DNA from 3 places in the Thioalkalivibrio sp. XN279 genome. Region 3 is predicted to be linked to each of the others. Evidence: predicted binding sites of a transcription regulator. Region 3 holds the regulator's gene; each other region holds the start of a gene.

Region 1 (5,570 bases), on a different contig from region 3:
CGTGGACCGTAACAGTGTTTCCAGCGGCTGGGCGTCGATCCACGCGACGACACGTGCCTCGGGCGCATTGCGCAACGGCTCGGAGATGACGTTGGTGTCGACCAGGATCATTACGGCTCAGTTGATCGACAGCGGCGTGGCAGGCGCCCGGCCCCGGGCTTCCTCCAGCGTGGCGAATTCGCGCTCGCTCAAGTCCGCTTCCCGGCCGATCTCGGCGAGCAGGGCGCCCAGCTTGACCCGTACCCCCGGCTTTACGGCGTCTTCGAGGATGGCCCGGACTTCGGCCTCCGTGCTGCGGCCATGACGTGCCGCCTGTGCACGCAGGGCGCGGTGCACGGCGTCGGGCAGGTTGCGGACGGTGATCATGGCCATGATCGGGGCCTCGCGGCAGGCAGAAGCGATGCATGCAATTTGTCTTTTTGCATGCAAATGTCAAGAAGCCGAATTGATGCCGATGTGAGCGAGAGGGGCTCGGCCCGTGGCGCTTCAGATCCTCGTGCTCGCCTCCGCCGACTCCGCGCTCGCCAGCCCCTGGCTGTCAATCGCCACGATGGCGAAATACCACCACCCCTCACTCAGGCCGTCGATGAAGTAGCGCGTCAGGCCCGGGTTCGTGATCTCGATGCTGTAGCTGTAGCGGCGCGACTGCTGGCCGTAGAGGATCCGGTAGCCGGACAGCTTCGTCAGCGGCGAGCCATCCACGCGCTCGGTCGGCGGCTGCCAGCTCAGCGTGGCGTTGCCCGTCCCGGTCGGGTTGTGGGTCGCGAGGTCGGTTTCAGGGGGGAGGATATCGGCGTCGCAGGCGAGGAGGGACAGTAGCGCCAGCAGCAGGGCAGGGAAGAGCAAGATCCGGGCTGTAGATTGGTACATAGGCTCGGGGGTTCTCCAGCGGTTGTCGGGCGTGGAAAAGCCGCGGATTGGACCAGCGCCGGAGAAGTCAAACAACTGTTTCTTGCGTACATAGCGTCGATCACTGGCTGTCTAGGCTCGGGTAGATCGTTTGGAAACAGCTGGTTGGAGAATTAACCTGATTATTTGTCGAGATTCGGACGCTCGGGTTCAGAGTCTTGGTGAGCTATCGCACGGATCAGCTTGGTCAGAATATGTAAAACTGAAAGGCGGCAGCGCCGTTCCGTCCCGACGGCCATCGAGCGGGTTGCGCGGGATTTGCGCAAATCAAAGAAAAACCCCCGCCGGCTCGCGCCGACGGGGGTCAGGCCCCCTCCCCCAAGCGAGGGTCAATCCACCTCAGTTCTTCCGCCGCCGCAGCCCGAAGCCCAGCAGCCCGGCGCCGAGCAGGGCGAGGGTGGCCGGCTCCGGCACCTTGGCCGGCATGACATCGACGCTCAGCGAGATCCCACCGACGTTGTCTTTGTAATAGCTGTCCGAGATGAAGAACGTGATGCTGGAAATGCCGGTGAATGGTGCGACCGGCACCGCGTTGGCCAGCGCCGCGGCCGCCGTCGCGTATCGCACGCCATCCGAGACCAGCGTGGCGGTGCTGGTGTCGCCGTTGATGAAGTAGGACCAGTTGTTGATCCAGCCCTTGGTGCAGATGCCGTCGTTGTTGCAGTTCTCGTTCCGCCCCCAGGCGTTCCAGGCGTCGTAGGCGCCGCCGTCCAGGATACCGATCTGGGTGACATCGATGATGTCAGTCAGCGCGGTGTTGAACGTCACGCCGTTGTTGATGTCGTTCGGGCCGTTGGTGGTGGTGGAGTTGAGGTCCACGATGACCGCGGCGTGTGCGGCCGATGCGGCGAACGTCAGTGCGCAGGCGATTCCCAGGGTGCGAAGGCTCTTCATTTCCATTGTCTCCAGCTTGATTCGGGCTCGGGGCGTGCCGATGAATTTGGTTTCTGGGTAGGGAACTGCAGGGATCGTGCCAACCGGCGAGTAGCCACAAAACCCAGGCATTCCCGGGGTCTTGAGCCGGCTGTCGGAATGCGTTTGTCAGGTTGCCCGACGGCCCCGATTCGGCCCCGAGCGCGCTACCGAAACGAAACCGGCGCGCGACTTGTGACGGGCGTCACGTGTCCTGCGCGGGTTCCGCGTTTCGGGACGCCGGCAGGGCGCTGCGGGGCGTTTCGCGTATGTAAGACCCCTCGACATGACATAGGTCACAATCACTTACGGGGGTCTGACCCCCGTAAGTGCATTAAAAAACGGGCCGCTTGCGCGGCCCGTCGAAGGGAACCCGCCTTGCGGCGGTTGCACTGCTCCCGGAACTGGGAAGTTGTCCTGTTATCCGATCGTCTTGCTCGCCACGGCCGACTTGGCGCTTTCCAGGCCGGCGGTGTCGGTCGCCGTCACGGCGAAGTACCAGGTGCCGGCCGGCAGGTCGTCGATCTGGTGGCTCGTCAGCGAACCGTCGACGCGCACCGACTGGCTGAGGTTGCTGCTGCTGGTGCCGTAATAGATGGTGAAGTGGCCGACGCCCTCGAGCGGCGTGCCGTCTTCGCGCTCGGTCGGCGCGGTCCAGCTGAGCTTGGCGAAGCCGGTCGCCGGCGGCGGGGCCTCGCTCACCACCAGGTCGAAGGCCGGCAGGCTCACGCTCTGCTGCCCGTCGGTGACGCTGATGATGATGTGCAGGTGCGTGCCGACGTTGCTCGAGCTCGGCGTGCCGGACAGGCGGCCGGTGTTGCTGTCGAAGCTCAGCCAGGCCGGCTTGTTGCTCACCGAGAAAGTCAGGGCGTCGCCATCCGGGTCGGAGGCGGTGGGCTGGAAGCTCCATGCCGTGCCGACTTCGACGCTGGTGCCCGGCGTGCCGGAGATGGTCGGCGGGTTGTTCGCCGGTGCCGGCGTCGGATTCGGATCAGGCTCAGGAGCCGGTTCCGGGTCGGGCTCTGGGGCCGGGTCGCCAGGATCCGTGGGGTCGCCCGGATCGGTCGGATCGGTGGACTCGTTCGGGTCCGGCTCGGGCTCGGTATTGTTCGTTGGGGCTTCGCTGCGGCCGGCGGCATTGATGGCGCTCAGCTGGGTCTCGTCGGCATAGGCCGCGTCGAGCGTCGCCACTTCCAGCACAGTGTCGATCTCGGCGGGCAGGGCGGCGGCCAGGTCGGCGGGCAGCGCGCCAGGCGCCACGGCCTGCAGCACGACGATGGTCTCGTCGATACGCGGGTCGTCGCTCAGCACCTTCGCGGCCCGCAGCGAGCGCATCGCCTGCTCGAGGGCGGAGGCGGGGATGGCAACGTTCGCGCTGTTGTTTGCGGCGGGGGTATCGGGACGCACCTGCTGGATGGCACTGTCCATCGCCGTCGTCGCATCGTAACCGTACACGTGCAGCCGATTGGTCATGGCCTGCAGCAGCACGGCGGCGCTCGCCACGTTCGCCACCGCGGCCGTGCGGGCGTCGACGCCCGAGGCGCCCTGGCCGTCGATCCAGCCGTCGACCAGGTCGGCGGCGAGGCGGTCCACCACGGTGTCGCCGTCGATGTTGGCGCCGGTGACGACCATGGCGTCGCGAGTGCGGCGTATCATTTCGCCAAGCGTTTCGCTGGTCTTGACGATGACGTGGACGTTGTTCTCGTCAATCGGGGTTTCCGCGGGATCCGGGACGATCGCAGCGTCGAGGCCGAAGCCGTAGCGCTTGACCACGGCCTCTCGGGCCGTCGCTACGTTGGTGTCGTTGAGACCGCCGGCGCGTTGGGCGGCGCCGAAGATCAGCGTGGTGAAGGGGTTCAGGTTGCTGACGGTGCGGTTGTTCGGGCGCGAGATCGCGGTCACGAGCCGGAAGTCCGGCGCCATGCCGGTCACCAGGTCGATGCCCTGGTCCGCTTCTATTGTCAGCGCGTAGTCTTTGCCGCGCGCCTTGATGACGATGTCGTAATCGGCGGTGGAGCTGCTTTCGGTCTCCAGCAGCAACTGCCCGGAGCTGGAGCGGGCCCGCATGCGTGCGCCCACGATCGGCCCATCGCCGACGCTGCCGGTGACGCGGGTCTCGTAAATCTCGTCGGGGTTCACGCCCGACGGCGGCGGGTTGGCAACGGAGGAAATGAGGCTGCCAGTCCCGCCGCCGTCCTCACCGCCGCAACCAACGACGGTCATCAGGAGAGAGACGGCCAGCGCGCCGAGCGCTGATTTTACATGTTCGGTCCGAATAGCCATGGCGAAACCTCGCTTCGCAACATGGCCACGGAAAAGTTCAACTCACGGGAGGCAGTGCAGTGCGTATGGCGTAGCGTCGTGCTGCGCCGGCGAGAACGCGCCGGGCTTGGAAAGTGGCTGCTGAACCGTTGCCGGTGTGTCAGCCTCAATTGTGTGCCGATTCTTTCCATGATTCCTGGCAGCCCCGCTATCGTAGGATTTGGAGTCCCTTAGACCGGTGGCTTTGCGTCCTCACCTTTCGGTGAGTTTGCCTTTTTCAGTGGCCCCTACTTCTGTTGTCTTCACAGATCCCGTCGCCGGGTCTTACCGACACAGGGCAAACCGCCTCGAGGCGTGGTCCTTGGGCGGCGTCTGTGCAGGGGGTTGCCTGGGGAGTCGAGGGCGCCGGGGGGAGGGGAGTGTGGCGGCACCTCAGCTTGGCAACCCCGCTGTCGTAGGACTTCGTCCCTTAGACCGGTGGCTTTGCGTCCCCACCTTTCGGCGGGTTTGCCCTTGTCAGCGAGGGTGAAAGTAGCAGAGCGGCGCGCCGAAAAGCAAAGGTTTTTCGTGACCCGCGTCACGGTTCCTGCATTTATCGGGTGGTTTGGGGGGTCTGACCCCCGAAAGTTATTGAAAGGCAAAGAGAAGCGCCTCCAGGGATTTCCTGGAGGCGCTTGTGGTTCGTCTCGAATCTTGAGCCTAGGTGGCTCGACGACGCAGTAGCGCGACGCCCACCAGCCCTAATCCCAGCAGCGCCAACGGCGCCGGCTCGCTCACCGGCACGTCCACGCCGCGGATGAAGGCGGAGATGTGGGAGTAATCGCCCTTGAAGCTGTTGTAGAACCCTTCGATGTCGAGGGTGAGGCCGCTCCAGTAGTAGGCCACATACTCGTTCAACGGCGGGCTATTCTCGTCCGGCTGCTTCACCATGAGCGCGAAATCGACCGTGCCGGAGTAAATGGATACCAGCGAGAAGAAATAATCCCAGTCCTCGTCGTCAGATATGCCGGCGCTCAGCGTGAAGCCCGGCACCACTTCGTCATACCCCGTCTTCTGGTCGTATTTGCCGACGAACAGGAGCGGGTCGCCCGCGCCCTGGAAGAGGCCATTGACGGCGCTGGTCTCGGAGGCGACGGAATCGTTGCTGAGCGTCCCGATCGCGCATGAATCGGGCATCTCAGTATTGGCCTTCGCGCCTGGCGTCCCATCACATGAGATCGGGCTCAAGGCGCCCAGCGCGTGGCCGGAAAGCAGCAGCGCCACGCCCGCGAGCATGCATTGAAAGATCATCGTCCTGGTTTTCATGAAGTGACCCTCCGGTCTGTCCTTTAACCGCGGGTCGGAGCGTTTGTTATTCGAGATTGGAAACTCCAGCCCTCACCAGGAGAGATGCATATCGCATGCCAGCTTTGCTGGTCGCGCCAGGGAGAAAAAACCGGTTTTCAAACAATTGCTTGGACACAGGGTCTCAGGCGCGGCCCGAGGCG
Region 2 (5,570 bases), on a different contig from region 3:
GCTCACACTCGCCCTCGACCCACTCGAAGATCTCGCGGATGGCCTGTTCGGGCACTGCGGCGTTCAGCTCGATATCCCAGGCCAGCGCGCAGCTCTCGGCGTCCAGCTCTGCCAGTGGCGGCAGGGCTGATGCCTCGCAATGCACTTCGAGCGGGCCGAGGGGCTCCAGCGCCGCGATGATGCGCAGGGGGTCGTTGCCCCCGGCCAGCATGCCCGGGTGCGGCGCGAAGCGAATATGCCATCCGCCCGGGACCGGCGCGCCACGCGCCGCGGCGACTGGCGCCGCTGCTGCGGCATTGGCGAGCAGGCTCTCGATGACGGCCCGGGTTTCCAGCACCCGGTCGGTATCCGGATCGCTGCCGTCGCGTGCTGCTTCCAGCATCGCGCGGATGCAATCCACCGCGGCGAGCAGCGCATCGGCGGTTTCGCCGGTCATGGCCCGTTCGCCCTGGCGGATCTGGTCGAGCAGGGTCTCGGCGCCGTGGGTGAAGTCGCTGACTTCCCGGAAGCCGAAGGTGCCGGCGCCGCCCTTGATGGAGTGCGCGGCGCGGAAGATGGCGTTCACCGCTTCGGGATCGTCGTCCCGGAAGTCGATCAGGCCCGCCTCCATCAGGTCGAGGCCCTCGAAGCTTTCCTCGAGGAAGACGCCGACAAACTGGGAGACGTCGATGGCCATGATTTAACCCAGTACGCGCTGCACGGTCGCGAGCAGTTGCTCGGGGTTGAACGGCTTCACGATCCAGCCCGTTGCGCCGGCGTTCTTCCCTTCGATCTTCTTCTCGGGGGATGACTCGGTCGTCAGCAGCAGGATCGGCGTGAAGCGGAACTCGGGCATCCCGCGCAATGACTTCACCAGGGTGATGCCGTCCATCTTCGGCATGTTGACGTCGGAGATGACGAGGTCGAAGCCGTTTTGCTGCGCGGCCGGCAGGGCGGTTTGACCGTCGTCGGCTTCGCGCACCTCGTGTCCCGCGCTCTGCAGGGTGAAGCTCACCATCTGCCGCATCGACGCGGAGTCATCAACTACCAGGATTTTTGCCATTGACCTTTTCCTGCGGGTTGCGGCGGCGCTTGCCACCGCCTGACGTGGTTGCTTGGGTTGGGATACGGTCGCCGAGCCCGAGTCGCTGCAGGCCCTCGAGCAGGACCGGGGCAGGCGCCTCGAGGTCCATGCTGCGCCCGCGGCGGTCGGCCTCGTGCTGCGCCGCGAGCAGCAGCTGCAGCCCGGCGGCGTCCACGCGTTCCACGGCGGCGGCGCGCAGGCGCAACCGTCCCGTACCTTCGAGCGCCTGCAGCAGTCGCTGCTGCAAGCTCGATGCATGCTGGATGCGCAGGTCCGGGGGGAGGGTGAGCGATTTCATTCGGCCGGGTTCCGTGGGATGTGTTCCCCGGATTTATCGGCCGGCGCGCGGGATGCTTTAGCGGTTTGTCACCTGTCGCCGCGGGCGGCGGCGCAGGGCGAGCACAGCAGGCTACGCGGTCGCGAGCGTGCGCGACCCGTGCTCGTCGTCGGACGCGCCGTGGCGCCCGTAAGAAGGCATGGGCGGCGGCACGCCACGCAGCGCGGCGATCGCCTTTTCGGTCGCGCCGCGGTTTGCGGCAATGAAGCGGCCGGTGACCTGGTTCAGTTCCCGGCAGCGCTCGAAGCTGTGCTCGATACGCTCGCGCAGCACGCGAGGCGCCTCGGGCAACGCCACCAGGCAGGGCGCCGAGCGCTTGAGGTCTTCCAGCAGGGCGCGCTTGCGTTCTGCCACAGCCAGCAACGCCTCTGTATCCCGCTCGGTGAACGCCTGCTGCTCACCGAGCAGCGTGGCCACCAGGGCATCGAGGATCTCCGCACAGTTGCTGAGTGCGTTGATCGTGCTGGTCATGGCGACATGGCCCGCCGGTTGCTCTTGCATGGCAGTCAGTCCCGCCTGTCTCAGGCGTCGTGTTCGAACTTCAACAGCGCCGTGGCGATGGCCTCGGCATTGACCTGGTAATCGCCCGACTCGATCTCCGCCCGCAGCCGGGCGACCTTGGCCTCGTCCACCGGCGTGTCGCGACCCACCTCGGCAGCGAGGGAGGAAAGCTTCCGGGCCGTCTCCGTGAGGGTGACTTTTTCCTCGACGGCCGGCGGCCGACCCCCGGCATCCTGTGCCTGGGCGTTGTTCTTGCCTGGCGGTCCCATGCCCACCACGCCGCTACGACGCGGTTCGCCTGAGATCAGGCTCTTGATTTCATTACTCATTTTCTGGCCCCGAAACGCAAATAAGCCCTTCTGCAGGGAGGTTGTCGGCGTTGCGGGCAGAAACTTTAGGGCTGGTTCACATTTTTGCCTATCCCCGGCAGGCCCACGACCACCCGTTGTGGGCCGCTCACGGTGCCCTGGACGACCCGCCGGGTCGCCAGGTTGCGCACGCGCACGGTCTCGCCAAGGGCGCCGTCGGCCAGCGCTTCGCCCTCGACCTGGACCGCGATGCCCCCGCCTCCCGCCTGGAGCGCCACGCGCTCGCCTCGCGCCACCAGCTTCGGCGCAGCGGCCATGCCGGGCAACAGCACGGTGCGCGCCTGCAGCGGCCGACGCAGCGTCTGGCCGACCAGCGCCTCTGCGTCCGCGAGGTACCCGGCGGGCAAGGTGCTCAGGTCGCGCCGTTCCATCACGAGGTCGCCACGGGCCAGCGCCGCCCCGCGCGGCAGGGACACGGCGGTGACCACGACGGGCTTTTGCACCGAGATCCGCCCGGGCACGAACACCGACCATGCGGGCCGGGCGCAGCGCACGCCGACGGCGACTGCGCCGATGGCACGCGTGCCAGGCGGCAACACCGTGCTGAGTGCCGTGGCGCAGGCCGGCAGGCGCAGTCGCGCGTCGAGCCGATTGATCCGGACCTCCGTCTCGGTCGCGGGGTCAGACCCCCATCGCCGCGCCGCCTCCGCCTCCAGCCGGGCCTGCGCGGCAGCGGCGATGGATTCGAGAGGCTGGGTTGCCGGGGCAGCGCTCGCAGTCGGGGCCGTGACTGCGAGCGCGCCCGGCAACCCGAGCAAGCAAGCCATTAATAAGAGGAGTCTGTGCTGCATCGCTGGACCGTCACCAAAAACCGTCACTAAACCGTCGTTACCGCGGGTAGACATGCACGGTGCGTGCCAACTCGCGACAGGCTCAAGTAACCGGGCAGCCGGCCGATCAGTTGTAGCGGGTGCCAGAGGATCAACGCATGACACGCTCCAACGCTCGCGCGCAGGTCGAAACCAGCTCTCAGCCTCTTGAGCTGTTGTTGTTCAGGCTCGCCGACGAGCAGCTCTACGGCATCAACGTGCACAAGGTGACCGAGGTGGTGTACTGCCCGCCCTTGCGCCGGATGCCTGGCGCCCATGAGGTCGTCGCCGGCATCGCGTCGCTGCGGGGCCGCGCCGTGCCGGTGATCGACCTCGCCCATGCCATCGGCCAGGCGCCGGCGGTGCCGACGCCCTACCGGCTGGTGATCCTGACCGAGTTCAGTCGCTCCCTGCAGGGCTTGCTGGTGTCCCGCGTCGACCGGATCGTCTCGACCCGGTGGGAGTCCGTACGGCCGCCGCCGAGCAAGGGCGGGGCCGGGTTCGTCACCGCCATCACCAGCGTCGCAGAAGAGATGGTCGAGATCCTCGACGTCGAGCGCGTGCTGGCCATGGTCGCCAAGTCCGAGCAGTCAGTATCCAGCGCCTTGTCGACAGAGGCGCGGCAGGTTCTTGCCGCCGGGCTGCCGCCGGTGCTGGTGGCAGACGACTCCTCGGTCGCCCGGGGCCAGGTGCAGCGCGCGTTGCGCGCCCTGGGGCTGGATTGCGTGCTGAAGAACAATGGCGCCGAGGCGCTCGAACAGCTGCGCACCTGGGCCGAGCTCGGCCCCCTCCAGGAGCGCGTCAGCATGCTGATCTCGGACATCGAGATGCCGCAGATGGACGGCTATACGCTGGTCTCGCGCGTGCGCGAGGACAGCCGGATGAGCGGCCTGCACATCCTGTTGCACTCTTCCCTCAGCGGCCGCTCCAACGATGATCGCGCGCGCAACTCCGGCGCCGATCGCTTCCTTGCCAAGTTCCAGCCCGACGAGCTGGCCTCTGCCGTCGTCGAGCAGCTCGCCTGCCGCCGCTGAATTCACCGGGCGGCAACTTCTTGCCGCTCGCCCGGCAAGGGCGCGCCGCACGCAGGGCGCAGTACGGCCGCTGACGTCCATCCCCCGCGTCAAAAAATCGTCGAGCATCGGGCCCGCGCCCGCGGCGGCGAAAAATACCTTTTGCTTGCAGTGACTTAGTTCCGTTGGCACGGGCCTTGCTTTGTGTTTCCCGAGTCCGTCCGCGTGGACGGCCAGCACGGGAAGGTAGCAATGAGTTCCATCACAGACCGCGCCCTCGGCATTCACCCCCAGGCGCTTGCCGTCGCCGCAAAGCGCGTCGAGTTGCTCGCGGCGAACATCGCCAATGCGGACACGCCCAACTTCAAGGCGCGCGATATCGATTTCCGCGCCGCGCTGGCGCAGGCGTCCGGGCAACAGGGCATGGCCCTCGCCACGACGCGACAGGGGCATATCTCCACCGGCTCCGGCCAGCCCGGCGGTCCCGCCGAAATGATGTACCGCGTGCCCAACCACGCGGCGCTGGACGGCAACACCGTGGACAGCCAGCTCGAGCACGCTGCCTTCGCCGAGAACGCCGTGCGCTACCAGGCGTCGCTGGATTTCATCAACAGCCGCATCAACGGGCTGCGCAAGGCCCTCAAGGGAGAGTAAGCCATGAACCTCGGCAAGATTTTCCACATCTCCGGCTCGGCGCTCAGCGCCCAGTCCACGCGGCTCAACACCATCGCCAGCAACCTCGCCAACGCCGACACGGCGGCGAGCACGCCGGAGGCGGTGTACCGCGCCCGGCACCCGGTGTTCGCGGCGACGCTGGAGCAGGCCACCGCAGGCGCCGGGCCGCAGGCCCAGTCGGCGCCCGGCGTACGCGTGACCGGGATCGTCGAGAGCCAGGCGCCGCCGGTCGCGCGCCACGACCCCGGCAACCCGCTCGCCGACGAGAACGGCTACGTCTACCTCCCGGCCATCAACACCGTCGAGCAGATGGCCGACATGATTTCCGCCTCGCGCAGCTACTCCAGCAGCGTCGAGGTGTTGTCCACCACCAGGGACCTGATGCTGCGCACGCTGCAGCTCGGCAGGGGTTGAACATGAGCACGATCGACACGAATACCCTCGAACAGGCCGGCCTGCTGCGCCAGCCGAAGGCCGAGCCGAAGCAGGGCCAGCTCGGCCAGGAACAGTTCCTCGAGCTGATGGTCACGCAGCTGCGCAACCAGGATCCGTTCAAGCCGCTCGAAAGCGGCGAGTTCCTCGGCCAGCTGGCGCAGTTCGGCACCGTGTCCGGCATCGAGGACATGCAACAATCCTTGAAGGAGCTGGCCGGCTCGCTGACCTCGAACCAGGCGCTGCAGGCGGCCTCCCTCGTCGGCCGCCAGGTCTACGTGCCGGCCCAGGAGGCCTGGCTGCCTCCCGCGGGCACGGTCACCGGCGCGGTCGACAACCCGGAAGGCGCGCGGGACGTGGTGGTGGGCGTGT
Region 3 (5,570 bases):
CCGGCAGCCGAAGTGGCGTATCTCGGCGACGACACGCCCGACGTCGCGGCGATGCGCATGGTGGGCCTTCCCGCCACTGTCGCCGACGCCCATCCGGACGCACTCGCGGCGAGCGCGTGGGTATCCACTCAACCCGGCGGTCACGGCGCGGTGCGCGAATTCTGCGAGCTGCTGCTCGGGGCGCGCTGAGTGACTGCCGCGAATCGCCTCGCCCTCTTCTTCCTCGCGGTGCTCGCGGCCGGCGCCTGGTGGTTGAACAACCGGCTGCACCCGGAACAGCCGGTAGTCGAGCGCCCCGCTCCGGACGGGTTCTACATGACCGGCGCCGAGATCACCGCGCCGGATGCCGCGGGCATGCCGCAATACCGCCTTATCGCGGAGGAAATCCGGCAGGTGGCGCTGGGCGGCGACACGCTGCTGCGCGACGTGCGCGTGGAATACAACATGTACTCGCCCAGCCCCTGGCTGCTCACCGCGCCCCAGGGCCGCGTCACCGAAAACCAGTCCGAGCTGGAGCTCTGGGGCGGTGTCGAAGTCATCGGGGACTCCGGCGACCACGGACCCGCACGCGTGGTCACCGATCACCTTGCCGTGGACATCGAGACCAGCATCGCGCGCACCGATGCCCCGGTCGCCCTGACCCTCGGCCGGCACCAGTTGCACGGCACGGGCCTGGTGGCTCACTTGCTGGAAGAGCGCCTGCAGCTACAATCCCTGGTCAATGGCCGCTTCCTCCCCTGATTCCGCGCGGGCCCTGCCCGTGACGCCGTGGGCCCTGGCCGCGATAGTCCTGTTCGCCCTCGCGGCGGGCGCGCCGGCGCTCGCCCAGCAGCAGGAGATCCTGCTGGAGGCCGCCTCCTCGGACTTCGACCGTCGTGGCGAGAAACTCCTGTTTCGCGACGTCCGGATCCAGCAGGGCGACATCGTCATCACGGCGGCCGAGGCGGAGACCCGCGACCTCGAGTTCTCCAGCGGCCAGTGGGAGTTCCGCGGCAACGCGCGCATCGACGGCCCCATGGGGTCGATCCAGGCAGATCGCGCCACCATCGGCTTCAGCAACCACCAGCTCCAGTCCGCCGTCGCGGAAGGCGCCCCGGCCCGCTTCACGCGCACCATGCCGGGGCCCGAAGCGCGGCGCGTGGACGGCACCGCGAACCGCATCAGCTATGACCTGCGCGAGGGCGAACTCTCGCTGCAGGGCCAGGCCCGGTTGAGCGACGGGGTCCGGGAAGCCAGCGGGGCGCGGCTCGTCTACCGCATCGCGGAGGACCGCCTCATCGCCAGCGCGGACGAGGAAGGCACGGAGCGCGTGCGCATCATCATCACGCCGCCGGAAGACGGCAACCAGGACGGCCAGGACGGCCAGGACGACGAGGCACCGCGCGAGCCGGAGCCGACACCGTGAAGACCCTCCGTGCCGAGGGCATCGCCAAGAGCTATCGCTCGCGCACCGTGGTGCGCTCCCTGACCCTGTCCATTTCCAGCGGGGAAGTGGTGGGACTGCTCGGCCCCAACGGCGCCGGCAAGACCACCGCCTTCTACATGATCGTCGGCCTGGTGCCCTGCGACAGCGGCCGCATCCTGCTGGACGACAAGGACCTGACCTCCCTGCCCATGCACCGGCGCGCCCGGCTCGGCGTCGGCTACCTGCCGCAGGAAGCCTCGGTGTTCCGCGGCCTCAGCGTGGAACAGAACATCCTCGCCGTGCTCGAGACCCGCAAGGACCTCGACCAGGTCGGCCGGCGCAACCTGCTCGAGGAGCTGCTGGAGGAACTCAGCATCGGCCACATCCGCGACAGCAAGGGCCTCAGCCTCTCCGGCGGCGAGCGCCGCCGCGTGGAGATCGCCCGCGCCCTGGCGGCCGAACCGGCCTTCATCCTCCTCGACGAGCCCTTTGCCGGCGTCGACCCGATCTCGGTGCTGGACATCCAGCGCATCATCGGGCACCTGCGCGACCGCGGCATCGGCGTGCTCATCACCGACCACAACGTGCGCGAGACGCTGGGCATCTGCGGCCGGGCTTTCATCCTCAACGCCGGCGAGGTCATCGCCTCCGGGTCCGCGGATGAGATACTTGCGAACAGGCAAGTACGAGAGGTCTACCTCGGCGAGCACTTCCGCCTCTAGACGCCACCCATGATCAAGCAGTCGCTGCAACTCAAGCTCAGTCAGCAGCTCACGCTGACGCCCCAGCTACAGATGGCCATCCGCCTGCTGCAGCTGCCGGTGCTCGACCTGCAGGCCGAGCTGCGCGAGGCACTCGAGAAGAACCTCATGCTCGAGATGGACGACGGGCTCGAGCTGGCGCCGCCGAAAGGCGAGCAGCAGCGGTCCACGGAGAACGCGCGGGAGGGCCAGGAAGCCGCCCCGGAACAGGCCTCGGGCGACGATTTCCGCGAGGACCTGCCCTACGCCGACGTACCGGATTACACCACGGGCTACAGCAGCGGCAGCCGCGACGACGGCGACGAACAGCGCGATTACGCCGACGCCAGCGGCACCTCGTTGCGCGAGCATCTCATGGCCCAGCTGGACGTCGCCCTGCCGGAGGGCGACCGCAAGGCGATCGCCACCATGATCGTCGACGCGATCGACGACGACGGCTACCTGCAGGAGAGCCTGGAGGAGATCTGCGCCAACCTCGAACCGGAATTGCATACGGATATCGACGAGGTGGAGCGGGTGCTGGCCTGCGTGCAGCGCTTCGACCCCCTCGGCATCGGCGCCCGCGACCTGTGCGAGTGCCTGCTGCTGCAGCTGTCACCCTTCGCCCCGGACACCCCGGGGCTCGACCTGGCGCGCCGTCTCGCCGCCGAATGCCTGGTGGAGCTCGGTGAGCAGGATTACGCCGCCATCCGCCGCCGCCTCGGTTGCGACCCGGAAGAGCTGGAGACCGCCGTCGCCCTGTTGCGTTCCCTGAGCCCGCGCCCCGGCAGCGCCGCCGACTCGCGCCCGCCCGAGTACATCGTCCCGGACGTGTTCATACGCCGCGTCGAGGAGACCTGGCAGGTGGAGATTAACCCCGCCATTGCGCCACGGCTGCGGGTCAACGCCGCCTACGCCGGCTCTCTCGGCCGCAGCGGCGAATATTCGACCCTGCGCAGCCAGCTGCAGGAGGCGCGCTGGCTGGTGAAGAGCCTGGAGATCCGGAACGAGACCCTGTTGCGCGTGGCTCGTGCCATCGTCGCTCATCAGCAGGACTTCCTGGAGCGCGGCGAGCAGGGCATGCGCCCGCTGGTGCTGCGCGAGATCGCCGAGGCGCTCGAACTGCACGAGTCGACCGTCTCCCGTGCCACGACCGGAAAGTACATGCACACGCCGCGGGGCGTGTTCGAGTTCCGCTATTTCTTTTCCAGCCAGGTATCGGGCAGCGACGGCGAGAGCGTCTCCTCCACCGCCATTCGCGCGCGCATCCGCAAGCTGATCGCCGACGAGGACCCGGCCAAGCCGCTCTCGGACAGCGCGCTGACCCGTATACTCGTCGGCGAGGGCATCGAGGTGGCGCGCCGCACTGTGGCCAAATACCGGGAATCCATGGGGTTTCCGTCCTCCAACGAGCGTCGCCGCGTGGCCATCCGCTGACCGCGGGCGCGGCGCGCGGAGCGCTCAATCCGCCCTAGCCAGCAGGCGAAAGCTGCTACTAGAATACAAGTGAACCGCGGGCCGCCCGACGGGCCGGCTCCACCACTCCCAAGGGGTAAGCAAATGCAGATCAACATGACCGGTCACCACGTCGACATCACCGACCCGCTGCGCGACTACGTGTACAGCAAGATGGACAAGGTCATCCGGCATTTTGACAACCTGATCGATGTCCATTGCATCCTCACCGTCGAGAAACTGCAGCACAAGGCCGAGGCCACGCTGCGCCTGGCAGGCGACACCCTGCATGCGGCGGCGGTCGAGGAAGACATGTATGCTGCGATCGACGCCATGACGGACCGTCTCGATCGCCAGGTCCGGCGGCACAAGGACAAGCTGACCGACCATCACAACGGCGTGGGACGCCCGCGCAACGCCTGACCACCGCGGGCCCGCCCCGGAGCATCCAGATGACTTTCGAATCCCTGCTGCAACCAGGCCGCGTGCTCGGCAATGTCGAAGCGCGCAGCAAGAAACACGCCCTGGACATCCTGAGCGAGATGCTCTCGTCCGCGGCGGACCTGGACCAGGGCGAGGTGTTCCAGAGCCTGATAACGCGCGAGAAGCTGGGCTGCACCGCCATCGAGAACGGCATCGCCATCCCGCACGGGCGCCTGTCCGAGATTGAAGCGCCGGTCGGCGCCTTCCTCAAGCTGTCCAGGCCGATCGACTTCGACATGCCGGACCGGGAGCCGGTCGACCTCATTTTCGGGCTGCTGGTGCCCGTCCCCGAGGACGACGTGGGCTGCCATCACGAGGAGGTCTCCAATATCGCCACCGGGCTGGGCGACCACGTGCTGGCCGCGGCGCTGCGGCGGGCGAGCTCCAGCCGCGCGCTGTACGACCTGCTCGTGAACCACGACAAGTCACACGCCGCCTCGGCATGACAGCCATGCCGCGCCGACGATGGAACTCGTAGTCGTCAGCGGCTTGTCCGGCTCGGGCAAGAGCGTGGCGCTCGCCATGCTCGAGGACCTGCAGTGGTACACCCTCGACAATGTCCCGGCGCGCCTGCTGTCGCTGGTGGTGGGCGAGCTCGTCGGCAGCGAGGATGCCAAGTTCGAGCGCCTGGCCATCGGGCTGGATGCGCGCCCGCGAGCGGAGGACCTGCCGGTCATCCGCAGCCTGATGGATGAGCTGCGCGGACGGGGGCTGCGCTGCCAACTCATCTACCTGCACGCCAGCGAGAACGTGCTGGTGCAACGCTACCTGGATACGCGCCGGCGCCACCCCCATACACCGGCGCAGGCCGGCGACCGCACGCTCGCCTCCGCCATCCAGTACGAGCAGGAACTGCTGGCGCCGCTGGCCGAAGCCGCGGACCTGGTGCTCGACACCAGCGCCACGAGCGTGCACGAGCTGCGCGACATCATCCGCAACAAGGTGGCCGACCAGCCGCGCAACCAGCTCTCGCTGCAGTTCGAGTCCTTCGGCTTCCGCGAGGGCGTGCCCAAGGACGCCGATTTCGTCTTCGACGCCCGCTTCCTGCCCAACCCCTACTGGGAACCGGATCTACGCCCGCTCACGGGGCGCGATGCTGCGGTGGCCGAATTCCTCGCCGCAAGCCCGACCGTGGAAGCCTATATCGGCGACATGACGCGTTTCCTCGACAGATGGATCGGCGACATCGAGTCCGCCAACCGCAGTTACCTGACAGTTGCGGTCGGCTGCACCGGGGGGCGCCACCGCTCCGTGTATATCGTGGAGCGCCTCGCTGAACACTTTCGCGAGGCTTTCCCCGGCGTCACCGTGCGACATGCCTCGCTGGAGCGGCTGGAAAACGAGCAGTGACCGTCCCCGCGGGCGCCGAATCCGTGCCCCCGGCCCGGGCGAAAGCGCCTCACAACACCCATGCAGGACCTGCCATGACCGCCATACTCCGTACCCTGCTGCTCGCACTCGTGGCCCCGGCGCTGCTGCTGGCCGGC

The links. Region 3 encodes sigma-54, which starts transcription at its own class of promoters, with help from an activator protein. Its sites were predicted from a motif close to TGGCANGNTNCNTGCTT; they were not measured.
Region 1: G8346_RS14645 (PEP-CTERM sorting domain-containing protein) is a predicted target of sigma-54. The motif match lies at 1,869-1,885, and genes of this name have one in related genera.
Region 2: flgA (flagellar basal body P-ring formation chaperone FlgA) is a predicted target of sigma-54. The motif match lies at 3,113-3,129, and genes of this name have one in related genera.

Annotation. Positions count from the first base shown of each region.
Region 1 is NZ_JAANBD010000028.1:110,560-116,129, reverse strand. It holds gene G8346_RS10205 (PIN domain-containing protein) at 1-111, opposite strand, end outside; gene G8346_RS10200 (plasmid stabilization protein) at 118-372, opposite strand; gene G8346_RS10195 (fibronectin type III domain-containing protein) at 487-870, opposite strand; gene G8346_RS14645 (PEP-CTERM sorting domain-containing protein) at 1,249-1,803, opposite strand; gene G8346_RS10185 (putative Ig domain-containing protein) at 2,242-4,104, opposite strand; cyclic di-GMP riboswitch class I at 4,279-4,366, opposite strand; cyclic di-GMP riboswitch class I at 4,520-4,605, opposite strand; gene G8346_RS10180 (PEP-CTERM sorting domain-containing protein) at 4,783-5,388, opposite strand.
Region 2 is NZ_JAANBD010000001.1:34,880-40,449, reverse strand. It holds gene G8346_RS00235 (chemotaxis protein CheA) at 1-676, opposite strand, end outside; gene G8346_RS00230 (response regulator) at 680-1,042, opposite strand; gene G8346_RS00225 (STAS domain-containing protein) at 1,020-1,361, opposite strand; gene G8346_RS00220 (flagellar protein FlgN) at 1,473-1,901, opposite strand; gene flgM (flagellar biosynthesis anti-sigma factor FlgM) at 1,922-2,230, opposite strand; gene flgA (flagellar basal body P-ring formation chaperone FlgA) at 2,296-3,036, opposite strand; gene G8346_RS00205 (chemotaxis protein) at 3,198-4,112, shown strand; gene flgB (flagellar basal body rod protein FlgB) at 4,344-4,745, shown strand; gene flgC (flagellar basal body rod protein FlgC) at 4,749-5,180, shown strand; gene G8346_RS00190 (flagellar hook assembly protein FlgD) at 5,183-5,570, shown strand, end outside.
Region 3 is NZ_JAANBD010000029.1:262,254-267,823, forward strand. It holds gene G8346_RS14090 (HAD family hydrolase) at 1-189, shown strand, start outside; gene lptC (LPS export ABC transporter periplasmic protein LptC) at 190-741, shown strand; gene lptA (lipopolysaccharide transport periplasmic protein LptA) at 722-1,405, shown strand; gene lptB (LPS export ABC transporter ATP-binding protein) at 1,402-2,127, shown strand; gene G8346_RS14110 (RNA polymerase factor sigma-54) at 2,137-3,582, shown strand; gene hpf (ribosome hibernation-promoting factor, HPF/YfiA family) at 3,706-4,023, shown strand; gene G8346_RS14120 (PTS sugar transporter subunit IIA) at 4,053-4,529, shown strand; gene rapZ (RNase adapter RapZ) at 4,549-5,433, shown strand; gene G8346_RS14130 (peroxiredoxin) at 5,508-5,570, shown strand, end outside.